3 regions of the Oerskovia sp. NPDC060338 genome follow, and region 2 is predicted to be linked to each of the others. Evidence: predicted binding sites of a transcription regulator. Region 2 holds the regulator's gene; each other region holds the start of a gene.

Region 1 (9,446 bases), on a different contig from region 2:
GGCGATGGCCCACCGCGGTGCGCGGCTCGTCGCACCGAGGCGGCGCTGGAGCGCGAGCTCGTCGACCTTGACCACGATCCCGTCGAGCTCGTGCTCGATGCTGTGCCGGTGCTCGCCGTAGTAGGCGATCATGTCCTGCACGCCCGCGAGCCCGTCGACCACGCGGTTGTGGGGCGAGACCGGGACGCCCCACCGCTCGAACAGGGCGTAGGCGTCCGACTGGCGCTCGAGCTCGGCGTGCTCGCCCTCGTCCCACTGCAGCGCTCCGACGCCGTGCGCGTACATGCGCAGGTTGCGGCTCGCCGTGACGGCCGGGTCCTTCTGCCGGAGCGAGCCTGCCGCGGTGTTGCGCGGGTTGGCGTAGGGAGCCTGGCCGGCCGCGACGAGCGCCTCGTTGAGGGCCGCGAAGTCCTCGACGCCCAGGAAGACCTCGCCGCGGACCTCGATCACCGCCGGGTGCGTGGCCGGGTCTCCCGCGAGCTGCTGCGGGATGCTCGTGATGGTGCGGACGTTGGCCGTGACGTCCTCGCCCGTGCGCCCGTCGCCTCGCGTCGCGGCCCGCACGAGGCGCCCCCGCTCGTACAGCAGCGCGATCGCGAGGCCGTCGATCTTGACCTCGCACAGGTACTCGACGGGGGCCTCGGGCGGGACGCCCAGGTCACGGTGCACGCGCGCGGCCCACGCGGCGAGGTCCTCCGCGGAGAAGGCGTTGTCGAGCGAGAGCATGCGTTCGAGGTGCTCGACCGTCGCGAAGCCCGTCGCGGCCCGTCCGCCGACACGCTGCGTGGGCGACTCCGGGGTCTGGAGCGCGGGGTGCGCCGCCTCGAGCGCCTCGAGCTCGCGCATGCGCGCGTCGTACTCGGCGTCCGACGACACGGGCGCGTCGGCCTCGTAGTAGGCCCGCTGGTCGGCCTCGACCAGGGCCACGAGCTCGGCCCAGCGCCGTTGGGCGGCGGCTTCGTCGAGGGCCGGGGCGGCGTCGGCGGCGAGGGGCTCGAGGAGGTGCGAGGAGGCGTCGTTCACGTGCCCATCATCGCGTGCTCCACCCACACCCGCGCGGTCCACCGGCTCGCCCTGCCCCGACGCAGAGCAGCGCCCCGCGCTGGAGGACGCGGGGCGCTGCGTGCGGGTCCGGGACGAAAGGGGGAACCCCGGACCCTCGGTGAGTGGCGCCACCCGGCAGGACGCGCCACCCGACCCTGACCCGTACCGCTCGGGTCGTCGGTCGGGCTACCGGCGTCCGGGCTGCTCCCCGGACGCCGGTGCCCAGATCATTCCGAGGTCTCGGCGGCCGCGGCGAGCGCGAGCGCCTCCTCGGTGGCCTTGCGCTCGGCACGGACCTCTTCACGGCTCGTGCCGTAGTAGGCCGCGACCATGATGTCCTTCATGTCCTCGAGCATCGGCAGCCGCGGGTTGGCCGGGGCGCACTGGTCCTCGTAGGCCCGCATCGCCAGGGCGTCGAGGCCTCCGATGAACTCGCGCTCCGAGACACCCTGCTCCTTGAACGAGCGCTCGATCCCGACCTTGGCCCGCAGCTCCTCGACGGCCCGGGCGTACGACTCGACGGCCTGCTCGGGCGTCGAGGCCGGCAGCCCCAGGTGCTTGGCGATCTGCTGGTAGCGCTCGTGCGCGATGTACTTCTCGGCCTTGGGCCAGCCCGTGACCTTGGTCGGGATCTGCCCGTTGTAGCGGATCGCGTGCGGCAGGAAGATCGCGTTGGTGCGACCGTGGACCAGCCCGAACGACGAGCCGACCGTGTGGGCCATCGCGTGCACGATCCCGAGGAACGCGCTGCCGAACGCCATGCCGGCGATCGTGGCCGCGTTGTGCATCTTCTCGCGGGCCTCGGGGGCGTCGGCCCCCTGCGTGACCGAGGCCTCGATGTGCTCGAAGACCAGCTTGATCGCGTGCAGCGCCAGGCCGTCGGTGAAGTCGTTCGCGTAGACCGACACGTAGGCCTCGGTCGCGTGCGTCAGGGCGTCGAAGCCCGAGTCGGCCGCGAGCTTGGCGGGCATCGTCGCGGTCAGGACCGGGTCGATGATCGCGACCGACGGGGTCAGCGCGTAGTCGGCCAGAGGGTACTTGTACCCGGTCGCGTGGTCCGTGATGACCGCGAACGGCGTGACCTCCGAGCCCGTGCCCGACGAGGTCGGGATGCAGACCAGCTTGGCGAGGTCACCCAGGGTGGGGAACTTGAACGCGCGCTTGCGGACGTCGAAGAACTTCTCGCGCAGGTCCGAGAACGCCATCTCCGGGTGCTCGTACTTGAGCCACATGACCTTGGCGGCGTCCATGGGCGACCCGCCGCCGATCGCGACGATCGTGTCGGGCTTGAAGTCGCGCATCATCTCCGCGCCCTTCTCGACCGTCTCGACGCTCGGCTCGGGCTCGACCTGGTCCATGATCTGGATCGAGACCTTGTTGGGACGGCGGCCCAGGACGTCGAGGACCTTGTCGACGATCCCGATCTGGCTCATGACCTTGTCCGTGACGATGGTGACGCGCTCGACGTCGGGCATCTGGGCCAGGTACTGGATCGAGTTCGGCTCGAAGTACGTCTTCGGCGGGATCTTGAACCACTGCATGTTGTTGTTCCGGCGTCCGATCCGCTTGACGTTGATGAGGTTGACCGCCGACACGTTGTTCGACACCGAGTTGTGCCCGTACGAGCCGCACCCGAGGGTCAGCGACGGGATCAGCGCGTTGTAGATGTCGCCGATGCCGCCGAGCGCCGACGGCTGGTTCCACAGGATGCGCACGGCCTTGACGCGCTGGCCGAACTCCTCGGCGATGTCCTTGTCCTCGGTGTGGATCGCCCCCGAGTGGCCCAGGCCGTCGAACTCGACCATCTGCTCGGCGAGCGAGATGCCGTGGTCGGTCGACTGGGCGCGCAGCACCGCGAGGACCGGGCTGAGCTTCTCGCGCGTCAGCGGCTCGGCGGGGCCGACCTCGGCGCACTCGGCCAGGATGATCGACGTGCCGTCCGGGACGGTGAAGCCCGCCTGCTCGGCGATCCACTGGGGGCTCTTGCCCACGATCGAGGCGTTGAGCTTGGCGCCCGCGCAGTTCGCGCCGCCGGCCTCGACGCCGAAGATGAACCGCTCGAGCTTGGCCTTCTCCTCGGGGCTCGCGAGGTAGGCGTGCATGTGGGCGAACTCGGCCAGGGCCTCGTCGTAGATCTCGGTGTCGAGGATGACGGCCTGCTCCGAGGCGCACACCATGCCGTTGTCGAAGCCCTTGGACAGGACGACGTCGTTGACCGCGCGGCCGAGCTTGGCGGTCTTCTCGATGTAGGCCGGGACGTTGCCCGCGCCGACGCCGAGGGCCGGCTTGCCCGCCGAGTAGGCGGCGCGGACCATCGCGTTGCCGCCGGTGGCGAGGATGAGCGAGACGCCGTCGTGGTTCATGAGGGCCGAGGTGGCCTCGAGCGAGGGCTGCTCGACCCACTGGATGCAGTCCACGGGGGCACCCTCGGCGACCGCGGCGTCACGCACGATGCGGGCTGCGGCGACCGAGCACTGCTGGGCGCTGGGGTGGAAGGCGAAGATGATGGGGTTGCGTGTCTTGAGCGCGATGAGCGCCTTGAAGATCGCGGTCGAGGTCGGGTTGGTCACCGGGGTGATGCCGGCGACCACGCCGACCGGCTCGGCGATCTCGACGATGCCCGTGAGCTCGTCACGGCCGATCACGCCGACCGTCTTGAGGTTGGCCATCGAGTTCGGCACGTGCTCGCACGCGAAGATGTTCTTGGTGGCCTTGTCCTCGAAGACTCCGCGCCCGGTCTCGGAGACCGCGAGCTGCGCGAGGCGACCGTGCTCGTGGAGGGCCGCGACCGACGCCTTCTTCACGATGCGGTCGATGTCCTCCTGGGTGAAGGCGTCGTACTGCTTGAGCGCCTTGAGACCGCGGTCGACGAGCGCGTCGATCTCGGTGACTCCTACGGGGGCCTTGCTCGTGCTGCTCACGTTGCTCCTCCAGTGACCCGAGCGGCCGGGTCTGCGTGGTGTCTTTCCCTTGCTTGTGAATACTTTCACAAGGTACGGATAGATGCAAGAGCCGCTCCAGGATGTGGCACGGGCCACAGGGGGTCGCCCTCTTCCGGGGCGGCCGGGCCGAGACTCCCCGTCCGCCAGGTCGCCTAGGGTGTTTGCATGAGTGCTGAGAACGCCGTGACCGACACGCCCACCGCACAGCCGACCACGCCGCACGACCCGTACCTGTGGCTCGAGGAGGTCGACGGCCGCGAGGCCATGACCTGGGTCCAGGGCCGCAACGCGGAGACCGCGGCGACCATCGAGGCCACCCCTGAGTTCACCGCGACCGAGCAGGCGATCCGCGAGGTCCTCGACTCCGACGACAAGATCCCCGACGTCTCCCGGATCGGCGAGCACTACTACAACTTCTGGCGCGACGCGCAGCACGAGCGCGGCATCTGGCGCCGCACGACGCTCGACTCCTACCGCACCGACCATCCCGCGTGGGAGCTCGTGCTCGACCTCGACGCGCTGGGCGAGGCCGAGGACCAGAGCTGGGTCTGGCACGGCGCGAGCGTGCTGCGCCCCGCGCCCGGCGAGGAGTGGCGCCACGCCCTGATCGACCTGTCCCCCGGCGGCTCCGACGCCGACGTCACGCGTGAGTTCGACCTCGTGACCAAGTCGTTCGTCGCGCCCGAGGACGGCGGGTTCCTGCGCGAGGAGTCCAAGGGAGGGCTCGGCTCGATCGACGCGGACACGGTCTACGTCTACACCGACTTCGGCCCGGGCTCCATGACGCCGTCGGGATACCCGCGGATCGTCAAGCGGTGGCGCCGCGGCACCCCCGTGACCGAGGCCACCGTCGTGTACGAGGGCGAGCCCGAGGACATGTACATCATGGGCTGGCGCACGCACTCCCCCGGGTTCGAGCGCGACTTCGTGGGTCGATCGATCGCGTTCTACGACAGCGAGACCTACCTGGTCCAGGATGCCGGCACCCCCGACGAGAAGCTCGTCAAGATCGACGTCCCGCGCTCGGCGGAGGTCGGCGTCAAGCGCGAGTGGATGCTCGTCGAGCTGCGCGACGACTGGACGGTCGGCGGCGCCACGTACGTGGCGGGCTCGCTGCTCGCGACCCGCTTCGAGGACTTCCTCGCGGGGGCCCGCGGCTTCACGGTCCTGTTCGAGCCCACGCCCTCGACCTCGCTCGCCGGGGCCACCTGGACGGCGCACCACCTCGTCGTCAACGTCCTCGAGGACGTCAAGAACCGCCTGCACGTGCTGACCCCGCCGCCTCTCGCCGAGGGCCCGGACGTCCCCTGGACCCGCAGCGAGCTACCGGGCCTGCCGACCATTGGCATGGTCGTCGTGGGCGCGGTCGACTCCGAGGAGAGCGACGACGTCTGGCTCGTCACGACCGACTACCTCACGCCCTCGACGCTCTCGCTCCTGACCGTGGGTGCGGGCACCGCCCCCGAGGTCCTCAAGTCGAGCCCCGCGTTCTTCGACGCGCAGGGGCTGGTCATCGACCAGCACTTCGCGGTGTCCGACGACGGCACGCGCGTCCCGTACTTCGTCGTCGGGCGCGAGGACCTCGTCCGGCCCGCAGCAGGTGCGGACCCGACCAGCGCCGCCGAGCCCGCCGACGGCGCCCCCGCTCCGGTCGGCTCCCGCCCGGGCGCCGCACCCACGCTGCTCTACGGGTACGGCGGCTTCGAGGTCTCCCTGACCCCGGGCTACTCCGGCACGCTGGGCCGCGCCTGGCTCGTGGACGGCGGCGTCTACGTCGTCGCGAACATCCGCGGCGGCGGCGAGTACGGACCGGCCTGGCACCAGGCGGCCCTCAAGGCCAAGCGCCACAAGGCGTACGAGGACTTCGCGGCCGTCGCCCGCGACCTCGTCGCCCGCGGGATCACCACGCCCGAGCACCTGGGCATGGAGGGGCGCAGCAACGGCGGGCTCCTGGCGGGCAACATGCTCACCCAGTACCCCGAGCTCTTCGGCGCCGTGATCGTGGGTGTCCCGCTGCTCGACATGCTCCGCTACACGCACCTGCTCGCGGGGGCGTCGTGGGCCGCCGAGTACGGCGACCCCGACGACCCCGCGCAGTGGGAGTTCATCAGGACGTTCTCGCCGTACCACCTGTTCGACGCCGAGCGCGAGTACCCGCCCGTGCTCTTCACGACGTCGACCAAGGACGACCGCGTGCACCCCGGGCACGCCCGCAAGCTCGCCGCGAAGATGCTCGCGGCGGGCAAGGACGTGACGTACTACGAGAACGTCGAGGGCGGGCACGGCGGCGCGGCGAACAACGCGCAGGCCGCGCACATGGCCGCGATCCACTACCGCTTCCTGCGGGAGCAGCTCGGCTGAGACTCACCGGGACGACGTGAGGGCGGGCTCCCCGGGGAGCCCGCCCTCACGTGTGTCGACCTGGCCGGCGACCCGACGCCTCGCTGGATGCCGGGCGTGGCCGTCGAGCGCTAGGAGTGCGGCACCTGGGCCGTGATGAGCGTCCCGTCCTCGCGGCGGTTGCCGGTCAGGTCGCGCAGGCTCGGCGTGCCGTGGAGCACGGGCCCCTGGCCGTCGAGCGCGACCGTGACGCTCTCGCCCGCACCGACGTGCACGGCCCCGCCCCGCACGTGCACGTCCGCGCCGTCGCCCGTCTCGCACACGAGCTCGATCGCGTCGACCGTGACCGTCACCTTGAGCCGGGAGTCGCGCAGCGACACACGGAACGTCAGGGACTCCCACTCCTGGGGCAGACGCGGGTCGAAGCTGATGCGCCCGCAGTCGTCCCGCATGCCGCCGAACCCGAACGCGAGCGCCGACCAGGTGCCGCCCGCCGAGGCGACGTGCACGCCGTCGGCCGCGTTGGCGTGCCGGTTCTCGAGGTCGACGAGCAGCGACGACGTGAAGTACTCGAGCGCGAGCTCGTGGTACCCGACCTCGGCCGCGATGATCGACTGGACGACGCCCGACAGGGTCGAGTCGCCCGTGGTCAACGGGTCGTAGTACTCGAAGTCGGCGAGCTTCTCCTCGGGCGTGAACTCGGCTCCCTGAAGGAACAGCGCGAGCACCACGTCGGCCTGCTTGAGGACCTGGTATCGGTAGATCACGAGCGGGTGGTAGTGCAGCAGCAGCGGCCGCTTGTCCGCCGGGGTGCCCGAGAGGTCCCAGATCTCCCGCTCGAGGAAGTGCGAGTCCTGGGGGTGGATGCCCAGGTGCTCGGCGAACGGGATCGACATGTGCTTGGCGGCCCGCTCCCACTCGGCGGTCTCCTCCTCGCTCACCCCGAGCCGGATCGCCAGCGCCTGGTACTCGTGCGGCGCGTCGCGCCGCATGGTCTCGAGCGTCTCCGCGGCGACCCGCAGGTTGAAGCGGGCCATGACGTTGGTGAAGAGGTTGTCGTTGACGACCGTCGTGTACTCGTCGGGACCCGTGACCCCGTGGATGTGGAAGTAGTCGTCCCCGTTGACGCGCCAGAACCCCAGGTCGGCCCACATGCGCGCGGTCTCGACGAGGATGTCGACGCCCTCGCGCTCGAGGAAGTCGACGTCGCCCGAGGCCCGCACGTACTGCATGAGGGCATAGGTCACGTCGGCGTCGATGTGGTACTGCGCGGTGCCCGCAGCGTAGTAGGCCGAGGCCTCCTCGCCGTTGATCGTGCGCCACGGGAAGAGTGCGCCCTGCTGCGAGAGCTGCCCCGCCCGGCGCCGGGCGGCGTCGAGCATCTGGTAGCGGAAGCGCAGCGCGTTGCGCGCGTACCGCGGGCTCGTGTACGTCAGGAACGGGAGCACGTAGATCTCGGTGTCCCAGAAGTAGTGCCCGCCGTACCCCGTGCCCGTGAGCCCCTTGGCCGGCACCCCGTTGCCCTCGGCGCGGGCCGTGGCCTGCGCGAGCTGGTAGATGTTCCAGCGCACGGCCTGCTGGACCTCGGGCTGACCGGGGATCTCGACGTCCGAGCGCGCCCAGAACTCGTCGAGCCACTCACGCTGCTCGGCGTGCTGGAACGCGATGCCCTCGTCGCGCACGCGGTCGAGCGTGCGACGGCAGCGGTCGATGAGCTCGATCGCGGGCACGCCACGCGACGTGTGGTAGGCCACGGTCTTGGTCAGACGCACGGTCTTGCCCGGCTCGGCCTGGATCCGGTAGACGTGCTTGGCCAGGTCCTCGTCCACCTGGGTGCGCACGTCGTAGGTGTTCTCGGTGACCAGGTCGTCGTCCGCCGCGACCGCGAGCGTCATGCCCGAGTTGGTGCAGCGGTAGGAGAGCACGAGCCGCTGGTCGTCGCCCCACTGCGCCTGCGGCTGGAGCACGCGCTCGGTGAACTGGTTGGCCTTGCGCGGGTCGAAGCCCTGCCCCATCGCGGCCGAGGGGACGTGGTACTCGTCCTGCCCGTCCTGACGGTTGAGGATCTGCGACGAGATCGCGATGGGCGCCGGGTCGTCGAGCATGGTGACCTCGAACGTGAGCACGGCCAGGTGCCGCTCGACGAACGAGACCATGCGCTCGGACTTCACGAGCACGCGCTTGCCCGACGGCGTCCGCCACAGGAGCTCGCGGCGCAGCACGCCGTCGGCCATGTCGAGCGACCGGTCGTAGGAGATCAGGTCCGCGACGGGCAGCAGGAGCGGCTCGTCGTCGACGTAGAGGCGGATGATCTTGACGTCGGGGACGTTGACGATCGTCTGCCCGACCTCGGCGAAGCCGTAGGCCTCCTCGGCGTGGTGGATGCGCCAGGTCTCGTGGAAGCCGTTGATGAAGGTCCCCTGCGTGTGGGACTCGCGGCCCTCCTCGACGTTCCCGCGCATGCCCAGGTACCCGTTGGCGACCGAGAAGAGCGTCTCGGTGACCCCGAGGTCGTGCGACGCGTACCGGCTCTCGGTGAGCTTCCACGGGTCCGCCGGGAAGCGGCTGCGGTCGATCGTCCCGTCGAACCCGTGCTCGAACCCGCCCATCAGCGGACCCCCTCGTGTGCCGGACGGTCGAGGACCGTCGCGTCGAGCTCGCCCAGGTCGCTCACGACCAGGTCCGCGCCGTGCTCGGCCAGGGCCTCGGCACCGACCCCGCGGTCGACGCCGACGACGAGACCGAAGTCGCCCGCCGCCCCGGCCTGGACGCCCGAGATCGCGTCCTCGACCACGATCGCCGCGGTCGTGGGCACGCCCAGCAGCTCGGCCGCGTACTCGTAGGTCGCGGGCGACGGCTTGCCGTCGAGGCCGTGCGCGGCCGCGACCGTGCCGTCGACGACGACCTCGAAACGGTCCGCGATGCCGGCCGCGGCCAGGACCGACGGCGCGTTGCGCGAGGACGAGACCACGGCGACCTGCGCCCCGGCCGCCGTCACGGCGTCGAGGAAGGCGATCGAGCCGGGGTACGGGGAGATGCCCTCCTCGACGAACATGCGGTTCACGATCTCGTTCTTCTTGTTGCCCAGCGCGCACACCGTGCCCTCGCCCGGGGCGTCGT
Region 2 (9,446 bases):
CGCGCGCGCGGACGGGACCATCGAGCTCGTCACGACCATCCCGCTCTCGACGCTCCCCGGCCCCCACTACGTCGTGGTCACCGACCCCGCGAGCGGGGCGTCGGTCCGGTCGGCGTCGTTCGACGTCCGCAGCGCCCCCGGCAGCGGCACCGACGGCAGCGGCGGCACGGACGGCGGGACGACGGGCGGCGGCACGACGGCCGAGGGCGGGACCCCCGGCAAGGTCCCCGGCCCGCTGGCCTCGACCGGCGTCACGGTCGCCGGCACCCTGGCCGTCGCGGGAGCCCTCGTCGCGGGAGGCGCGGCGCTCAGACGCCGCCGGACGCGCGCGAGCTGAGCGGCGCCGTCGGGCGTCGTCCTGAACGGTGGACCGGGCGTGGCCCCGTGACTACGGCCGCGCCGCGAACCGCTCGAGCAGCTCGGCGTGCCCCGAGACGATGAGCAGGTCGTTCGCGGAGATGCGCGTGGTCGGCTCGGCGTACACGAAGTCCTGACCCGGCGACTTCACGCCGATGATGGTCACGCCGTAGCGGTCGCGGACCTTGGTCTGCTCGATCGTGAAGCCCTGCGTCTCCTTCGGGGGACGCATCTTGACGATCGTGAAGCCGTCCTCGACCTCGATGTAGTCGAGCAGCTTGCCCGAGACCAGGTGCGCGACGCGGCTGCCCGCGTCGGCCTCGGGGAACACCACGTGGTGCGCGCCGATGCGCTGCAGGATGCGACCGTGCTCGGCAGAGATGGCCTTGGCCCAGATCTGGGGCGTGCCCAGGTCCACCAGGTTGCCCGTGATGAGCACGCTCGCCTCGAGCGAGGTGCCCACGCCCACGACCGCGACCGGGAAGTCGCGCGCGCCGAGCTGTTCCAGGGCGGTCGGGTTGGAGGCGTCGGCCTCGACGAGCGGGATGCGGCCCGACCACTGCGCGATGAGCTCGGGCGACCGCTCGACCGCGAGCACGTCCTGGCCGAGCCGGTCGAGGGTCGCGGCGATCGCGGACCCGAACCGGCCGAGACCGATCACGAGCACGCCGGCATTCTTCTCGGGGGCCTTCTTGTCGGGCACCTGGGGGACCTTTCGTCGGGAGCGCGGGCCGGCAGCGAACCGGGACCGTGCCAGGGAAGCGGGGAGGCGGGGTCAGCCGATGATGGGGCGTTCCTCGGGGTAACGGATGACGCGGCGCCGGTCGCGCAGCGCGAGCGCGGCCGCGAGCGTCATGGTCCCGGTGCGCCCGATGAACATGAGCACGACCAGGACGTACTTGCCGGCGGTCGGGAGGTCGGCCGTCACACCCGTCGAGAGGCCCACGGTCGCGAACGCCGAGATGGTCTCGAAGAGGATCACGTCGAGCGTCCAGCCCGTGATCTCGAGCAGCAGCAGGCTCGCGACGAGCACGGCCGTCGCACCGATGAACGACACGGCCACGGCCAGGCGGAGGGTCTCGCGGGGGATGCGTCGACCGAACGCCTCGAGGTCGCGGTCGCCGCGGGCCTCGGACACGATCGCGAGCAGCATGACCGCGAGGGTCGTGACCTTGATGCCGCCCGCGGTCGAGGCGCTGCCACCACCCACGAACATGAGCGCGTCCGTGATGAGCCAGCTCGACTCGTGCATGCCGTTGATGTCGATCGTCGAGAAGCCCGCGGACCGGGGCATGACCCCGGCGAACAGCGAGGCGAGGATCTTCTCGTTGAGGCTCAGCGGACCCAGCGTCTTGGCGTTGGTCCACTCGAACGCCGCGAACAGGACCACGGCGACCACGACCAGGATCGCGCTCGTGGTGAGGGTCAGCTTGGTGTGCAGGTTCCACTTCGAGGCGCGGCGCCGGTTGCGCATGATGTTGAGGATCACGGGGAAGCCCAGCGAGCCGATGAACACGCCGATGATGATCGGCATGAGCAGCATCCAGTCGCCCACGTACGGGGTCAGGCCCTCGGCCGTGGGGATGAATCCCGCGTTGTTGAACGCCGAGATCCCGTAGAACAGGCCGTGCCAGGCGGCCTCGCCGAACGTCTCCTCGAGCACGATGAAGCGCGGCAGGAGCAGCAGCGCGATGAGCAGCTCGATGCTGGTCGACGTGATGACGACGACGCGGATCAGGGAGCCGACCTCGCCGAGCCGGGTCGTCTTGGTCTCCGAGGCCGTGAGCAGCTTCTGCGTCAGCCCGATGCGCCGCGAGACGGCCATGCCGAGGATCGAGGCGAGCGTCATGACGCCCAGGCCACCGATCTTGATGCCGACGAGGATCACGACCTGCCCGTACGTGGACCAGTAGGTTCCCGTCGGGACCACCACGAGGCCCGTGACGCACACGGCCGACGTCGCGGTGAACAGCGCGTCGATCAGGGGTGCGGACCTCCCGGACGTCGTGGCCCACGGCGCCATGAGGAGCAGCGTGAACAGCGAGATCACCGCGGCGAAGACCGTGACCGCGAGGCGGGCCGGTGAGTGGCGGGCGAGGCGGTCGACGAGCTCGCGCCCTGCGAAGAAGCGCCCGGAGACCCCCTGGGGCATCGGTCCTCCGTCTCGCTGTCCGTGCGTCCTCGTCCGGGTGGACGAGCGGCGGGGCGGGCCCTGCGGGGCCGTCCGGTCGCCGTGCGTGCCGATGTGTCGCCCAACTCTGCCACAGGACGGGCCGTGCCCACCGGCTGAACCGCGTGGCGCCGTCGGGCCGCGCGGGCGATACCGTGTTTCCTGCCGGCTGCCGAACGCGCTCTCGCGTCGCGGTACGGGCCGTGCGACGGAGCACCCGTCGCACGGACGAGACACCGAGCGAGGAGCGCACGTGACCGGAACCGACACCGTGCCGTTCGTCGCGCAGGTCGTGTGGAGCCCGGACCTGCTCGGGTACGACTTCGGGCACGGGCACCCCATGTCCCCGACGCGCCTCGACCTGACCATGCGCCTGGTGCGCGCGCTGGGCCTGCTCGACGCCCCGGGGGTCGAGGTCGTCGGGACGTCGCCGGCCACGGACGAGGTGCTCGACCTGGTGCACGACCCCGCGTACGTCGCCGCGGTCCACGCGGCCTCGGAGCAGGGGGTGGAGAACGCCGCGCTGGGGCTGGGCACCGAGGACGACCCGGTCTTCGCCGGGATGCACGAGGCCGCGGCCCGCATCCTGTCGGGCTCGTACGAGGCCGCGGGCGCGGTGTGGTCGGGGCACGCGCTGCACGCCGTGAACATCGCGGGCGGTATGCACCACGCCCAGCGCGGGGCCGCGTCGGGCTTCTGCATCTACAACGACGCCGCGGCCGCGGTCCGTCGCCTGCTCGACGACGGCGCCCAGCGTGTCGCGTACGTCGACCTCGACGCGCACCACGGCGACGGGGTCGAGTCGATCTTCTGGGACGACCCGCGCGTCCTGACCGTCTCGGTCCACCAGAGCGGCGCGACGCTGTTCCCCGGCACGGGCCACGCGACGGACACGGGCGGCGCCTCGGCGTCGGGCACCGCGGTCAACCTTGGCCTGCCTCGACGGACCGACGGCTCGCGCTGGCTGCGGGCCGTCGACGCGGTCGTCCCGCCCGTCCTGCGCGCGTTCCGGCCGCAGGTGATCGTGTCCCAGCACGGCTGCGACGCGCACGGTCACGACCCGTTGAGCGACCTCGACGTGAGCATCGACGCCCAGCGCGCGGCCGTGCGGTGGATCCACGAGCTGGCGCACGAGCTCGCCGAGGGGCGCTGGGTCGCCCTGGGCGGCGGGGGCTACTCGGTCACGTCGGTCGTCCCGTTCGCGTGGTCGAACGTCGTCGCAGAGGTCGTCCACGCGCCCGTGGCGCCGTCCACGCCCGTGCCGGTCGCGTGGCGCGACCACATCACCGCGGTCGCGCACCGCGAGACCGCCGCGCTCATGGGGGACGGCGAGGTCGCGTTCACGTCGTGGGGGCGGGGCTACGACCCCGAGGACGAGGTCGACCGCGCGGTCGTCGCGACGCGCAGGGCCGTGTTCCCGCTGCTCGGACTGGACGCACACTTCGACTGAGGTGGGTCGGGGAGCCCCGGAACGGGGCGGCGTGCGAGCGCCCGCCAGGGCGCCCCGCCTCCTGCCCGACGACGTCACCCTCGCTCGATTTCGGGCGACAGGCTGGGAGCAGGTAGGGTAAGGGACGGACTTTTTCTCGTGTTGGTCGGTTCCCGATCAGCCGTGGACCACCATGATCGGGGCGATCCCGATCGCACACCGATCCAGCATTGTGAGGACCCATGGGCTCCGTCATCAAGAAGCGCCGCAAGCGTATGGCCAAGAAGAAGCACCGCAAGCTGCTTCGCAAGACGCGCCACCAGCGTCGTAACAAGAAGTAGCAGTGCGGCGCGGTCTCGCGCCGGCTGTCGCAGGAGCCCGGAACCCTCAGGGGTGCCGGGCTCTTCGCATGTCCGGGTGGGGTCGTGCCCGACCAGGCAGCGGAGGTCGCGTCGCGGCCTGCTCCTGGACCGCGGTGGGTCAGAGGCCCGTGCGGCCCTTGAGCGAGCGCCGGATCGAGCGCATGACGAGCCCGAGGACCCAGGCCGCCCCCGCCCAGCTCGCGGTCTTGAGCCCGCGGTTCGCGACGCGTCGGCGCCTGCCGCGGAACTCGCGGATGGGCCATCCGACGTCCTTGGCGTGGCGGCGCAGGCGCGTGTCGGGGTTGATCGCGCACGGGTGGCCGACGGCCTGCATCATGGTCACGTCGTTGAGCGAGTCGCCGTAGGCGTAGGACGCGGCGAGGTCGATCCCGTGACGCTCGGCGAGCTCGCGGACACCGGCCGCCTTGGCCCGGCCGTGCATCATGTCGCCCACGAGGCGGCCCGTGTAGAGGCCGTCCTCGTGCTCGGCGACCGTGCCGAGCGCCCCGGTCGCGCCGAGCCGCCGGGCGATGAGCTGACCGATCTCCAGAGGGGTCGCGGACACGAGCCACACCTGGTGGCCGGCCGCGATGTGCTCGTCGAGGAGCTTCTGGGTGCCGGGGAAGATCCGCAGCGAGAGGACCTGGTCGTAGACCTCCTCGCCGATCGCGACGACCTCGGCGACCGAGCGGCCCGCGATGAGGTCGAGGGCGCGCGAGCGGACCTGGTCGATCTGGCGCTTGTTCTCCCCGAGCACGAGGTAGCGGGCCTGGTGGAACGCGAACGTCACGAGGTCCGGGGTGGAGAAGAAGCCGCGCTGGTACAGCGCCCGGGCCAGGTGGAACGAGCTGGCGCCCCGGATGATGGTGTTGTCGACGTCGAAGAAGGCCGCCGTCGGATGGGTGGACCCAGGTGCAGACGTCGGCATGCCGTCCACTCTATCGGCGCCCGCCGACGCCCGCCGACGCCCCGCGCACCTCAAGACGCCGGGCACCCGGACGGACCTTCTGTCCGGGATGCGTAGGCTGGGGGAGTGAGCCCCGCAGAACCCGCCGCCGGACATGCCGCAGGACGAGCCGCAGGACCCGAGGCAGGGTCCGAGGCCCTCGCCCCTGCCACCGCTCCCCGGGCCGTGCCCCCGCGCGTCGTGCTCTACGGGCGCGACGGGTGCCACCTGTGCGACACGGCCCGTCAGATCGTCGAGGCGGTGTGCGCCGAGCAGCAGGTCACGTGGACCGAGGTCGACGTGGACGACGACCCGACCGGTGCGCTCGCGGCCGAGTACGGGGACTACGTCCCGGTCGTGACCGTGGACGGGGTCCAGCAGGGGTTCTGGCAGGTCGACGGCGCACGGCTCGCCAAGGCGCTCGCGCGGCGGCGCGTCAGCGGCTGACGTTCCGCGTTCGGGCCCAGAGCCTGAGATGATCCGAGACAGCAGCACAGCGAGGTCGTCAACGACGACGACATGACGAGGTATGGGTGGTACGAGTGGCAGAGACCCTGGGGGACACCGGCATTCCTGGCGCGACGGTGACACGTCTGCCCGCCTATCTGCGGGCCTTGCGCGATCTGGAGGGGCGCGGCGTGGAGACCACGTCGTCGACCGAGCTCGCCGAGCTGGCCGGGGTCGGTTCCGCACAGCTCCGCAAGGACCTGTCGTTCCTCGGGTCGTACGGGACGCGCGGTGTGGGGTACGTGGTCGACTCGCTCGCGACCTACATCACGTCGGCGCTGGGCGTGACCGACGAGCACCGGATCGCGATCATCGGCATCGGTAGCCTGGGCCACGCGCTCGCGAACTACTCGGGCTACGGGACCCGCGGCTTCGAGGTCGCGGCCCTGCTCGACGCGTCACCGTCGGTCGTGGGGACCGAGGCTGCGGGGCTCGTGGTCGAGCACGTCGACGCGCTCGAGGAGGTCATCGCCCGCGAGAACGTCACGATCGTCGTCCTGGCCACGCCCGCGCACGTCGCGCAGGACGTCGCCGAGCGGGTCGTCGAGGCCGGGGTCCGCGAGATCCTCAACTTTGCGCCGCGCGCCCTCCAGTTGCCCGACGACGTGATCGTGCGCTCGGTCGACGTGGGCAGCGAGCTGCAGATCCTGGCCTTCCACGCGCAGGCCCGGGCGCTCGCGAACCGTCCTTCGGGCGAGCCCGGCGCGGACGAGGACGACGACGAGGGCGCCGGGGCCTAGGGTGCCCCGCCGGGTGGCGAGCCGACCGCGGGGGCGCGTCCCGCCGTCGGGCACCGTGCGCACCTCGCCCGGACAGCACAGGAGCCGGCGACCCGTCACGGGTCGCCGGCTCCTGGCGTACCGGGCTGCGTCAGGGCGCGGGGGCCGGTCGGGGGAGAGAGGCTCAGGCCTGCTTGATCGCCGAGAGGTCGAGCGCGATCTTGATCTTGTCGCCGACGAGCACGCCGCCGGCCTCGAGGGCCACGTTCCAGGTCAGGCCGAACTCCTTGCGGGAGATCTCGGTCTCGGCCTCGAACCCGGCGCGCGAGTTGCCGTAGGCGTCGACGGCGGTGCCCGTGAACTCGGTCTCGAGCTTGACCGGCTTGGTCACGCCGTTGATGGTCAGGTCTCCCGCGATGACGAAGTCGTCGTCGTCGGCCTCGACGGCGGTCGAGACGAAGTTCCAGGTCGGGTTCTTCTCGGCGTCCCAGAAGTCGGCCGACTGCAGGTGGCCGTCGCGGCCCGCGTCACCGGTGTTGACCGACTTGGCGTCGATCGCGGCGACCACGTTGGAGGACTCGACGTCGTCACCGATGGTGATGTTGCCGTCGGCGATCGCGAGCGAGCCGCGGACCTTGGAGATGCCTGCGTGGCGGACCGTGAAGGTCGCCTGGGAGTGCGAGGGGTCGATCGCGTAGGTGCCTGCGGTCAGTCCGGCGGGAAGGTTCGTGGCCATGGGTGTCTCCTGAGAGGTCGAGTTGCGTTGCGTCAGGCGCGCCGTCGACGTGCCATTAGTTGAAGATTCAACTTCATACGAACGCATCAACGCAAGCCCATCGCCCTCTATTCCCCGAGGAGGGCACGAGTTCTCCCTGGACCAGCCGCCACCCCCGACGATGGGAGAATGGGGCCGTTGTTCACACGGAGGGGGCGTGACGGATGAAGGAAGAGATGACGGCTCAGCAGGACCAGCACGCCACCACGGTGCACGCCACCCCCTGGCTCGACGACGACCAGCAGCGCTACTGGCGTTCGTTCCTCGACGGCTCGGCGCGGTTCGTCGAGGCCCTCAGCAGGGAGCACGAGGACCTCTCGAGCCTGACCCTCGGCGAGTACGAGCTCCTGGTCCGCCTGTCCGAGGCGGCCGACCACACCCTGCGCATGTCCGCGCTGGCCGACGGCCTGGCCCGTTCCCGCAGCCGCGTGACCCACACGGTCCACCGCATGGAGCAGCGCGGTCTCGTGCGCCGCGCCGCGAGCGTGGGCGACGGACGGGGTGTGAACTGCGTCATGACCGAGGCCGGGTACGCCGAGCTCGTCGCGTCGGCCCCTGGCCACGTGACCGCGGTCCGTCGCTACATGGTCGACGTCCTGACCCCGGCCCAGCTCCGCAACCTCGGCGAGGCCATGGACGCCATCGCCGAGGCGTGCCGGGTCGCGGAGCCGCGCGAGCAGTAGGTAGGGCCCGGGCGCGCCGGGCGGTGACGTGTGGCCCGGAGCACCCCGGGCACGTGCACCGCGCGGGCCAGATCTTTGGGAGACTGGTCGGCATGGTTGCAACCACGGTCCACCTCATGCGTCACGGTGAAGTCTTCAACCCGGACGGCATCCTCTACGGGCGAATCCCCGGGTACCACCTCTCCGAGCTCGGGCACACCATGGCGCGTCGCGTCGCGGGGCACCTGTCGGGCAAGCCCGCGGAGGGTGCGCCCGCGCTGCCCGACGACGGCGTGCACGAGCCCTTCGACGTCGCCCTCGTCATCGCGTCCCCGCTCCAGCGCGCGCAGGAGACCGCGACGCCCGTCGCCGAGGCCTTCGGCCTGCCGCTCGGGACCGACGAGCGGCTCATCGAGGCGGGCAACCACTTCGAGGGCATGAAGTTCGGCGTGGGCGACGGCTCGCTGCGGCACCCCGGGCACTGGCCCTACCTGTGGAACCCGCTGCGCCCGTCGTGGGGCGAGCCCTACAAGGAGCAGGTCGCGCGCATGCACGCCGCGGTCCACGACGCGCGCGAGCAGGCCGAGGGCCGCGAGGTCGTGCTCGTGAGCCACCAGCTCCCCATCTGGATCTCGCGCCTGGCGTTCGAGGGCAAGCGGCTGTGGCACGACCCGCGCAACCGCCAGTGCTCGCTCGCGTCCCTCACGTCGTTGCGCTTCGACGGCGACCGCCTCGTCGGGATCCACTACACCGAGCCGGTCGCAGACCTGCTGCCGGGGGCCGCGAAGGTCTCCGGAGCGTGACCCACCAGGGCTTTCTCAGGTTGTGCCCAGGCAGGTGGGAGACAGTGCTGCCATGATCCACCCCTTCCGTGCCCGGCACGGTCGCGCGCCCGCACCCGGGCGTCGCACCGCCGGTCGTCCTGCTCTCGTCCCCGTCGCGATCGTCTCGCTCGGCCTGGTCCTCACGGGCTGCGCCCAGGAGTCGGGCGCCACGAGCCCCGACGACGTCGTGGGTCAGGGCTACGTCTCGGGCGACGGCTCGGTCAAGACGTGGGACGTGTCGGACCGTGACGACCCCGTCGTCCTGACCGGCACGGACTTCGAGGGCAACGCCATCGACACGAGCGAGTGGGCCGGCGACGTCGTCGTGCTCAACACCTGGTACGCGTCGTGCGCGCCGTGCCGGGCCGAAGCACCCGACCTGGTCGCGCTCGCGAACGACCGCGCGGACCAGGGGGTGCGCCTGCTCGGGATCAACAGCACCGACGACGCGGGCGCCGCGCTCGCGTTCGAGCGCACGTTCGAGGTGCCCTACCCCTCGATCGAGGACACGCGCGGCGAGGCGATCGCGACGCTCGAGGGCTCGGTGCCCATCCAGGCGGTGCCCACGACGGTCGTCCTCGACCGCGAGGGGCGCGTCGCCGCACGCATCATCGGTCGTGCCGAGGGTTCGACCCTCACCGGGCTCGTCGACGACGTCCTCGCAGAGGACGCCTGACCCGTGAACCCTCTCTCCT
Region 3 (9,446 bases), on a different contig from region 2:
GCGATCATCTCGGCCCCCTTGAGGTGGGCGTAGGGGGAGTCGGACGCGCCGCCCGCGATGGCGTCCAGGAACAGGTGGGGGTCGATCCCCTCGGCACGAGCCAGGGCGATCGACTGTGCCGTGCCCGCGGTGATCGTCGCGAGCCACGCGTTGCACGCGAGCTTGAGCGCGGTGCCCTGGCCCACCTCGGTGCCTGCGATCACGACCTTGGCCGAGATCGCGTCGAGCACGGGGGCGATACCGGCCAGGACGTCGGGGTCTCCCGCCGCGAGCACGGCGAGGTTCCCCTCCTCGGCGGGCTGCTTGGTACCGAGCAGGTTCGCCTCGACCAGGGTGACGCCGAGCTGTCGCGCGCGCTCGACGACGAGGGCCGTCCCCTCGCGCCCGATCGTCGACGCCTGGACCCACACGGCCCCCGTGCCGACCGAGGGGCCGGCGGCGTCGAGGACATCGAGGACCGCGGCCGTGTCGAACAGGATGCTCAGCACGACGTCGGCACCGTGCGCCGCCTGCGCGGCGGTCGGGGCCACGAGCGCTCCGGCGTCGGCGAGCGGCGCGGCGCGCGATGCAGTGCGGTTCCACACCGTGACGTCGAAGCCCTCGCGCAGCAGCGAGTGCGTCACCCCGGTCCCCATGGTCCCGGTGCCCAGCACGGTGACGGTCGGCAGGTCGCTCATCAGAACTCCTCGTGCTCGTCGGAGTCGCGCGCGGCGTCCTCGCCGCGGTCGAGACCCGCGATCCGGGCCATGTCGTCCTCGGTGAGGGCGAAGTCGAAGATCTCGGCGTTGGAGCGCTGGCGCTCGGCGCTCGCGGACTTGGGGATCGTCACGATGCCCTGCTGGACGTGCCAGCGCAGCACGACCTGTCCGGCGGAGCGGCCGTGGGCCGAGGCGATCTCCTGGATCACGGGTTCGGTCAGGACGCCTTCCTCCTGTCCGAGCGGGCTCCAGCCCTCGACCGTGATGCCGCGCTCGGTGAGGTACCGCCGCAGGTCCGTGCGTGCGAGCGCGGGCGAGAGCTGGATCTGGTTCACGGCCGGGACGTGGCTCGTCTCCGCGATCAGCCGGTCGAGGTGGTGCTCGCGGAAGTTCGAGACGCCGACGCTGCGGACCAGGCCCTCGGCGGCCAGGTCGAGCATCGCGCGGTACGACTCGACGTACCGGTCGAGGCAGGGGAGCGGCCAGTGGATCAGGTAGAGGTCGACGTAGTCGAGCCCCAGCCGGTCGAGGCTCGCGTGCAGTGCGTCCCGCGTCGCGTCGTACCCCTGGTCCGCCCCGCGGAGCTTGGTCGTGACGAACAGCTCGGCGCGGTCCACGCCCGACGCGGCGATGCCCTGCCCGACGCCCACCTCGTTCTCGTAGCGGGACGCGGTGTCGACGAGCCGGTACCCGAGCCCGATCGCGCTCTCGACCGCCCGCGCCGAGGCGTGGTCGTCGAGCGGCCAGGTGCCCAGGCCCAGCAGGGGCATGGGGTGGCCGGAGGACAGCAGGGTGGTGGGGATGGTCATGGAGCGCGCCTCACGTCGTACGGGACCGGACCCTCTCGACCCTAGGCGCGTGCCGCCGTCGTGCAACGTGGAGAACCGTGCCCGACGGCGCCGCGCCCCCGGGTGCGCGCCTCGCCCAGGGAGAGACTCAGGACGCGTGGCGGAACGTCTGGCGGTAGTCGGTCGGCGGGACGCCGACCGCCCGCCGGAAGTGGTGGCGCAGCAGCGCGGCCGAACCGAACCCGCTCAGGCGCGCGATCTCCTCGAGGTCGAGGCCCGACTCCTCGAGCAGCGTCCGCGCGTGGTGGACGCGCTGGGTCGCGAGCCACTGCATGGGGGTGGTCCCGGTCTCGGCGACGAACGTCCGCGCGAACGTGCGTGCCGACAGGTGGGCGCGGCGCGCGAGGTCCTCGACGGTCTGGGGCTCGTCGAGGTGCTCGTCCATCCAGGCGAGCACGTCGCGGATGCTCTGCTCCTCGCACTGCGGCACGGGGCGGTCGATGTACTGGCGCTGGCCGCCGTCGCGCTGGGGAGGGACGACCATGCGGCGCGCGATCGCGTTGGCCGCTGCGCTGCCGAACTCCTTGCGCACGATGTGCAGGCACGCGTCGATCCCCGCGGCCGTGCCCGCGCTCGTGATGATGTCGCCGTCGTCGACGAACAGGACGTCCGGGTCCACCTCGACCTGCGGGTAGCGGGCCGTGAGCTCGTCGGCGTGGCGCCAGTGGGTCGTGATGCGGCGCCCGTCGACGAGCCCCGCCTCGGCGAGCAGGAACGAGCCCGAGCAGACGCTCAGCAGGACGGCGCCGCGCGCGTGTGCTGCGCGCAGGGCGTCGATGATCTCCTGCGGGTACTCGTCGCGGATGGTCATCGCGGGGACCGCGACCAGGTCCGCGTCCTCGAGCGCGTCGAGACCGTGGTCGGGGATCAGCGAGGCGCCCATGCTCGTGCGGACAGGGACTCCGGCGACCGGGCCGCAGACGCGGAAGTCGACGAGGGGCACCCCGTCGTCCGTGCGGTCGAGGCCGAAGACCTCGCACACGACGCCGAACTCGAACGGGGCCAGTCCGTCGGCGACGACGGCCGCCACTGTGCGCAACATCCTTCGACGCTACGCCGCTGGCAGGATCTTGTCGATACCTGTCTCTCCTGCCACTCGTGCGCGCCGCGCGGCCGGACCAGGGTGGAGGCATGGACATCGTGGAGCTCGTGATGAGACTGGTCGTGATCGCGGCGCTCGTGGCGCCGCTCGTGGTGATGGCGGTGCGGCGCCCGCCGGCAGGAGGTCGGTTCCCCGCCGGGACGAACGACGGATGGACCCTGCCACCGGCCGGGCGGGGCGACCCGCGCCAACAGGTGGACGTGGTCGGCACGCGCGGTCCTCGGGGGTGAGACCTGCGTCGCACGGCCCCGGCGTGGCGGGTTGTGCCGGATTAGTGCGGTACGGGAACATTTGCCCATGGCCCCCCGACGACGTGACCATGTCCCTGCCGTTGCCCTCCTGCTGACCGCTTCGCTGCTGGCTCTCGCGGCGTGCTCGGCGCCTCCGGAACCGGACCCGGCGATCGAGGTCGTCGAGCAGGACGGGGCGTTCGACCCCCTGGCGATCACGCTGACCGGGCTCGGTGCGGGACGCGAGGTGCGCCTGGTCGCGACGACGGACCTCGACGGGGCGGCGATGTCGTCGCGGGCGACGTTCGTGGCCGACGAGGACGGCCGGGTCGACCTCACGACGACCGCCCCGACCGAGGGGTCGTGGACGACGGTCGACGCGATGGGGCCGTTCTGGTCCATGACGGGCAGCAGGCTCGGTATCGAGGCAGGGAGCGTAGACCACTCGGTGACGCTGTCGTTGAGCGCCGACGGCGAGCCCCTCGCCGAGACGGTCGTCGAGCGGACGGGCTACGGCGCGGACGTCGAGGTCCGCGACGTGACCGACGACGCCATGGTGGCCGCGTACGCCGTGCCGGCCGGGCTCTCGGCTGACGCCGCGTTGCCGGCCGTGCTCGTCTTCAGCGGGTCGGATGGGGGGCTGAGCAATGCCCGAGCTGCGGCCACCTCGTTGGCCGCGCTCGGCTACCCGGCCCTGGCGATCAGCTACTTCAAGAGCCCGGGGCAGCCGACCGAGCTCGCGGAGGTGCCGGTCGAGACCTTCCTGACCGGGCTCGCCTGGCTGCGTGAGCAGCCAGGGGTCGACACGGACCGGGTCTTCACGTTCGGCGTCTCGCGAGGTGGGGAGATGGCGCTGTGGCTCGCCGCGAACCGCCCTGACGAGGTGTACGGCGCCTTCGCGCCGACCGGTGCGGGCAGCCTGTACTGCGGCTACCCGAACTGGAGGGTGTCGGCCTGGACGTTCGACGGGGTGGGACTGCCGTGCGCGCCGAGCAGCGCGGTCGGCACGCCGCCCGAGACCCAGGTGCCGGTCGAGGCGATCGAGGGCCCGGTCGTGCTGGTCTGCGGGACGGCCGATACGCAGTGGGACGCGTGCGGCCTGCTGCGCGACGTGAAGCCCCGCTTCGCCGACCAGGGGTTGGTCACGGCCGTCGAGCAGAAGGGCGCCGGGCACTTTCTCGCGATCGCACCCTACCGGCCGTTCGGTCTCGACGAGCCGGGGGCGACTCCGGCCGCCACGCACCAGGCCCGCGTCGACTTCTGGGACGCGGTCGACGAGGTGCTCGCGGAGGCGAAGCGGCAGCCCTGACCCAGGCGTGAGGGCCCCAGATCCGACGCCGCCCCGTACAGCACCGACGCCCCGGTCTCCGTACGGAGACCGGGGCGCCGGTTCGTTCTGCGACGTCGAGGTCAGCGGGCGCCGACCGCCTCCTCCGAGGGGCCGGCGGCGGCGGAGAGCGAGTCGAGCTCGGTCGCCTCCCACTGGGCCTGGCCGAGGCTCGGGATCATGGTCGCGAGCTCGGGACGCCAGGTGGCGAACCGCTGCGGGAAGCACCGCTCGAGCAGGTCGATCATCGCGGGGACCGCGGTCGAGGCACCCGGCGAGGCGCCCAGGAGGCCGGCGATCGAGCCGTCGGCGGCCGCGATGACCTCGGTGCCGAACTCGAGCACGCCGCCCTTCTTGGGGTCCTTCTTGATGACCTGGACGCGCTGGCCCGCGGTGATCTTCTCCCAGTCCTTGGGGTGCGCGGTGGGCATGAAGCCCTGGAGCGCCGTGAACTTGGACTCGGGGCTCGCGAGGAGCTGGCCCACGAGGTACTGGGTGAGGTCGATGTTCTTGAGACCCGCACCGAGCATGGACCCGATGTTGTGGGTCCGCAGCGAGGTGAACAGGTCCAGCAGCGAGCCCTTCTTGAGGTACTTGGGGCTGAACCCGGCGTACGGGCCGAACATCAGGTACGTCTTGCCGTCGACCACGCGGGTGTCGAGGTGCGGGACGGACATGGGCGGCGAGCCGACGTCGGCCTTGCCGTAGACCTTGGCCTGGTGCTGCGCGACGAGCTCCGGGTCGTCCGTACGCAGGAACTCACCGCTGATGGGGAAGCCGCCGTAGCCCTTGGCCTCCTTGATGCCCGCCTTCTGCAGGAGCGGCAGCGCGCCACCGCCGGCGCCGACGAACACGAAGCGCGCGTTCACGGTGCGCGGGGCCGCCTTGGCGTTCCAGGACACGTCCTTGACGGTGACGTCCCAGGTGCCGTCCTTGCGCTTCTTGAGCTTGTTGACCTCGTGCTGGAGGTTCAGCTCGACGCCGTTGGCCGTGAGGTAGGCGAAGAGCTGGGAGGTCAGGGCGCCGAAGTCGACGTCGGTGCCGCTCGTCGCGCGGGTCGCTGCGACGGCCTCGTCGCTGTCGCGGTCGAGGACCAGGAGGGGGGCCCACTGCGCGATGACCGCGGGGTCGTCGGTGAACTCCATCTCGCTGAACAGCGGGTGGGCGCTCAGCGCGGTGAAGCGGCGCTTGAGGTAGTCCACGTTGGCCGCGCCGCGCACGAACGTCATGTGCGGGGTGTGGCTGATGAAGCTCGCGGGCTCGGGCAGGTGACCGCCGGTGAGCAGGTGATGCCAGAACTCGCGCGACACCTCGAACTGCTCGTTGATCGCGACCGCCTTGGAGATCTCGACGGTGCCGTCGGCCTTTTCGGGGGTGTAGTTCAGCTCGCAGAGCGCAGCGTGGCCGGTGCCAGCGTTGTTCCACGGGTTGGAGGACTCCTGGGCCACCGCGTCGAGGCGCTCGAAGACCTTGATGGTCCACGAGGGCTCGAGGAGCTTCAGGAGGGCGCCGAGGGTCGCACTCATGATGCCGCCGCCGATGAGGGCTACGTCGATGGTGTTCTGACCCGTTGTCTTCTTAGTCGCCACGCGCTCGATTTTACGCTTGTGAAGGAGTGCACATGGTGTGCGGTCCGTCACGGTCGTGGGTCACACTTTCTCGGGACCAAGGTCCCTCGACATCCCCTCGAAAGTCCTCGCGACGCGCTGATCAGCAGTTTTGACCACGATCGCTCGTATCTATGGACGAGGATGGTGCGCGAGGCAGATCCCGCCCCGGTCGGCCTCGACTCGTCACCTCGCTCCACGTCACACCCCAACGTCCTATGAGGCCCCCCAGATGAGCACTCCCACCCCCGGCCGCGTCGTGGTGGTCGGCGCCGGCATGGTCGCCCACCGGTTCGTGAGCCAGATGATCGCACGCTCGCCCGAGGGGGAGTGGCGGGTGTCCGTCGTCGGCGACGAGGACCGCGCCCCGTACGACCGCGTCCACCTGTCCGAGTTCTTCGGCGGCCGCTCGGCGGACGACCTGACGATGGACCCGACGGTCTGGGAGGACCCCCGCACCGAGCTGGTCACCGGGGACGCCGTCGCGGCCGTCGACCGCGAGGCGCAGACGGTCACGACCCGTTCGGGACGGGTCCTCGCCTACGACCACCTGGTCCTGGCGACCGGGTCGTGGGCCTGGACGCCGCGGACCGAGGGCACCGACCTGCCGGGCGTGTTCAGCTACCGGACCATGGCCGACGTGCAGGCGCTGCGCGAGTACGTCGAGCTGCGCACCGAGCGCCTGGGGCGCACGCTGCACGGCGTCGTGGTCGGGGGAGGCGTGCTGGGGCTCGAGGCCGCAGCGGCGCTCCAGGGGCTCGGGACGTCGGCGACCGTCGTGGAGTTCGCGGACCGGCTCATGAGCGTCCAGCTCGACGACGCGGGCGGCGAGGCGCTGCGCGTGCTCGTGACCGACCGCGGCATCGACGTGCGGACGTCGACGGGCGCCACGGGACTCACGGCCGCGGGCGACGGCGCGGTGGGGACCATGGACCTGTCGGACGGGTCGCGCATCCCGGCCGACGTCGTGATCTTCTCGACGGGCATCCGCCCGCGGGACCGCGTGGCGCGCGAGGCGGGCCTGGCGATCGGCGAGCGCGGCGGCGTCGTGGTGGGTGCGGCGTGCCACACCTCGGACCCGGCCGTGTGGGCCGCGGGCGAGTGCGCGTCGTTCGAGGACCAGTGCGTGGGCCTGGTCGCGCCGGGCAACGCCATGGCCGACGTCGTGGTCGACCGTCTCCTGGGCGGCAGCGCCACCTACTCCCCGGCTCCCGAGGGGACCAAGCTCAAGGGCGTCGACATCGAGGCCGCGAGCTTCGGTGACGTGTTCGGGCTGACGCCCGGCGCGCTCGAGGTCACGTTCGCGGACCCGGTCGCCCGCACGTACCGCAAGCTCGTGGTCTCGGACGACGCGCGCACGCTGCTCGGCGGGGTCTTCGTGGGGGACACCGCGCTGTACGCGTCGCTGCGCCCCATGCTGGGACGCTCGCTGGGCGCGGACCCGTCGGCGTTCCTCGCCCCGGAGGGCGGGGCGCCGGCGCTCGGGGGCGACCTGCCCGACGACGTCGTGGTCTGCTCGTGCGCGAACGTCACGGCCGGGACGGTCCGGGGGGCGGTGGCCGAGCACGGGTGCACGAGCGTGGGCGAGGTCAAGGCCTGCACCAAGGCAGGGACGGTGTGCGGGTCGTGCGTGCCCGTGCTCACCAAGATCGTCAACACCGCGCTCGAGGCCAGCGGCGTGACGGTGTCCAAGGCCATGTGCGAGCACTTCTCGATGTCGCGCGCCGAGCTCTTCGCCCTCGTGCGCCAGGATGGGTTGCGCACCTTCACCCAGATCGTCGCAGCGCACGGCACGGGTCGCGGCTGCGTGGTCTGCAAGCCCGTCGTGGCCTCGATCCTCGCGTCGCTGTGGGGCGGGTACATCCTCGACGGCGAGCAGGCCGCGCTCCAGGACACCAACGACCGGGCGCTCGCCAACCTGCAGAAGGACGGGACCTACTCGGTGGTGCCTCGTGTCCCGGCCGGGGAGATCACGCCCGAGAACCTCATCGTGATCGGGCAGGTCGCGAAGGACTTCGGGCTCTACACGCGCGTCACGGGAGCCCAGCGCATCGGGCTGTTCGGTGCGCGGATCGACCAGCTACCCGAGATCTGGCGCCGACTGGTCGACGCGGGCATGGAGTCCGGCCAGGCCTACGGCAAGTCGCTGCGGGCCGTGAAGTCGTGCGTCGGCTCCTCCTGGTGCCGGTTCGGGGTCCAGGACTCGGTGGGCATGGCCGTGCGCCTCGAGCTGCGGTACCGCGGGCTGCGGTCGCCGCACAAGTTCAAGGTCGGGGTCTCGGGGTGCGCGCGCGAGTGCGCCGAGGCGCGCGGCAAGGACGTGGGCGTGATCGCGACCGAGAAGGGCTGGAACGTCTACGTGGGCGGCAACGGAGGCTTCACCCCGCGCCACGCCGAGCTCCTCGCGGAGGATCTCGACGACGAACGGCTCGTGGCCGTGATCGACCGGTTCCTCGCGTACTACGTGCGGACCGCGGACCGGTTGCAGCGCACCGCCCCCTGGGTCGCGGACTTCCCGGGCGGGATCGGCGAGCTGCGCAAGGTCCTGGTCGAGGACTCGCTCGGCATCGCGGCCGACCTCGAGGCCGAGATCGCCCAGCACGTCGAGTCGTACGTCGACGAGTGGGCGCAGACCCTCGACGACCCGGACCGCCTGTCGCGGTTCGTGTCGTTCGTCAACGCCCCCGACCAGCACGACCCCGACCTCGCCTACGTGGGCGTGCGCGGGCAGGTGCGCCCGGCCCGCCCCGGCGAGCCGTCGGACAACAACCCGGTGATCGCCCGCACGGTGGAGGTTCGCAAGTGAGCGCGACGGCATGGACCACGGTCTGCCCCTTCGAGCGGCTCGTCCCCGAGCGCGGAGTCGCCGCGCTCGTCGAGGGGACCCAGGTCGCGGTCTACCGCCTGGCTGACGACCGCGTGCTCGCGGTCCAGCAGCGTGACCCGTACTCGGGGGCGAACGTGCTCTCGCGCGGGATCGTCGGTTCGGTGGGTGAGACCCCGACCATCACGTCCCCGATGTACAAGCAGGTGTGGGACCTGACGACGGGCGAGTGCCTCGACCCGAGCGGCAAGGAGCCCGAGGCGCTGCGGACGTTCGAGGTGGCGGTCGAGGACGGGACGGTCCTGGTCCGGGTGTGAGCCGCGACTAACGCCGGACGGGGACGCCCGACGGCCACGGACCGAGCGCCGGAAGGTCGACGGTCTTGCCGTTCCTGTGCGCCGTGGGGTCGATGGCCGTCTCGCGTCCCGCGAGCCACGCGGCGACGTCCGCCGCGCTGCCGGTCACGGTGGTGAGGTCGTCGTCGCCCGCGTCCTCGGCGGCGGGCCGCACGCCCTCGGGCCCGACGACGGAGCGCGCCCCGTCCTCGAGCCGCACCACGAGCACGGGGGTGGGCAGGCGCGGGCTCAGGAAGTCGAGCAGGTGGCCCGTGAAGGCGAGGCCCCACGTTCCCGACGGCGTGAGGTCTCGGACCGTGCCGACCTCACCGAGGTCGGTCGCGTGGATGCGGACCTCGCGCCACCAGCAGTCGAGGACGTCGGCGACGGTCCCGTCGCGGTAGGTCACGCCTGCACCCCACCCCGTGCTGTCCGTGAGGGACCACGCGGCCTCGAGCCTCGCGCCTGCCGCGGT

Evidence for each region. Region 2 encodes Rex, which represses fermentation and respiration genes when NADH is low (regulators of the CRP and FNR family bind a similar motif). Its sites were predicted from a motif close to CTTGTGAANNNNTTCACAAG; they were not measured.
Region 1: adhE (bifunctional acetaldehyde-CoA/alcohol dehydrogenase) is a predicted target of Rex. The motif match lies at 4,018-4,037, and genes of this name have one in related genera.
Region 3: mqo (malate dehydrogenase (quinone)) is a predicted target of Rex. The motif match lies at 5,810-5,829, and genes of this name have one in related genera.

What each region holds. Positions count from the first base shown of each region.
Region 1 is NZ_JBHXCQ010000018.1:44,252-53,697, forward strand. Features, by position in the region: gene ligA (NAD-dependent DNA ligase LigA) at 1-1,023, opposite strand, end outside; gene adhE (bifunctional acetaldehyde-CoA/alcohol dehydrogenase) at 1,272-3,965, opposite strand; gene ACFWGN_RS19755 (prolyl oligopeptidase family protein) at 4,152-6,347, shown strand; gene ACFWGN_RS19760 (glycoside hydrolase family 65 protein) at 6,458-8,935, opposite strand; gene ACFWGN_RS19765 (HAD family hydrolase) at 8,935-9,446, opposite strand, start outside.
Region 2 is NZ_JBHXCQ010000004.1:211,575-221,020, reverse strand. Features, by position in the region: gene ACFWGN_RS06840 (hypothetical protein) at 1-337, shown strand, start outside; gene ACFWGN_RS06835 (TrkA family potassium uptake protein) at 389-1,060, opposite strand; gene ACFWGN_RS06830 (TrkH family potassium uptake protein) at 1,133-2,509, opposite strand; gene ACFWGN_RS06825 (acetoin utilization protein AcuC) at 2,781-3,977, shown strand; gene ACFWGN_RS06820 (30S ribosomal protein bS22) at 4,199-4,297, shown strand; gene ACFWGN_RS06815 (HAD family hydrolase) at 4,437-5,246, opposite strand; gene ACFWGN_RS06810 (glutaredoxin family protein) at 5,352-5,711, shown strand; gene ACFWGN_RS06805 (redox-sensing transcriptional repressor Rex) at 5,807-6,511, shown strand; gene ACFWGN_RS06800 (YceI family protein) at 6,675-7,226, opposite strand; gene ACFWGN_RS06795 (MarR family winged helix-turn-helix transcriptional regulator) at 7,442-7,948, shown strand; gene ACFWGN_RS06790 (histidine phosphatase family protein) at 8,041-8,730, shown strand; gene ACFWGN_RS06785 (TlpA disulfide reductase family protein) at 8,783-9,427, shown strand.
Region 3 is NZ_JBHXCQ010000009.1:214,472-223,917, reverse strand. Features, by position in the region: gene ACFWGN_RS13010 (NAD(P)-dependent oxidoreductase) at 1-677, opposite strand, end outside; gene ACFWGN_RS13005 (aldo/keto reductase) at 677-1,507, opposite strand; gene ACFWGN_RS13000 (helix-turn-helix domain-containing protein) at 1,635-2,588, opposite strand; gene ACFWGN_RS12995 (hypothetical protein) at 2,678-2,878, shown strand; gene ACFWGN_RS12990 (acyl-CoA thioesterase/BAAT N-terminal domain-containing protein) at 2,946-4,187, shown strand; gene mqo (malate dehydrogenase (quinone)) at 4,289-5,803, opposite strand; gene nirB (nitrite reductase large subunit NirB) at 6,045-8,618, shown strand; gene nirD (nitrite reductase small subunit NirD) at 8,615-8,953, shown strand; gene ACFWGN_RS12970 (maleylpyruvate isomerase family mycothiol-dependent enzyme) at 8,961-9,446, opposite strand, start outside.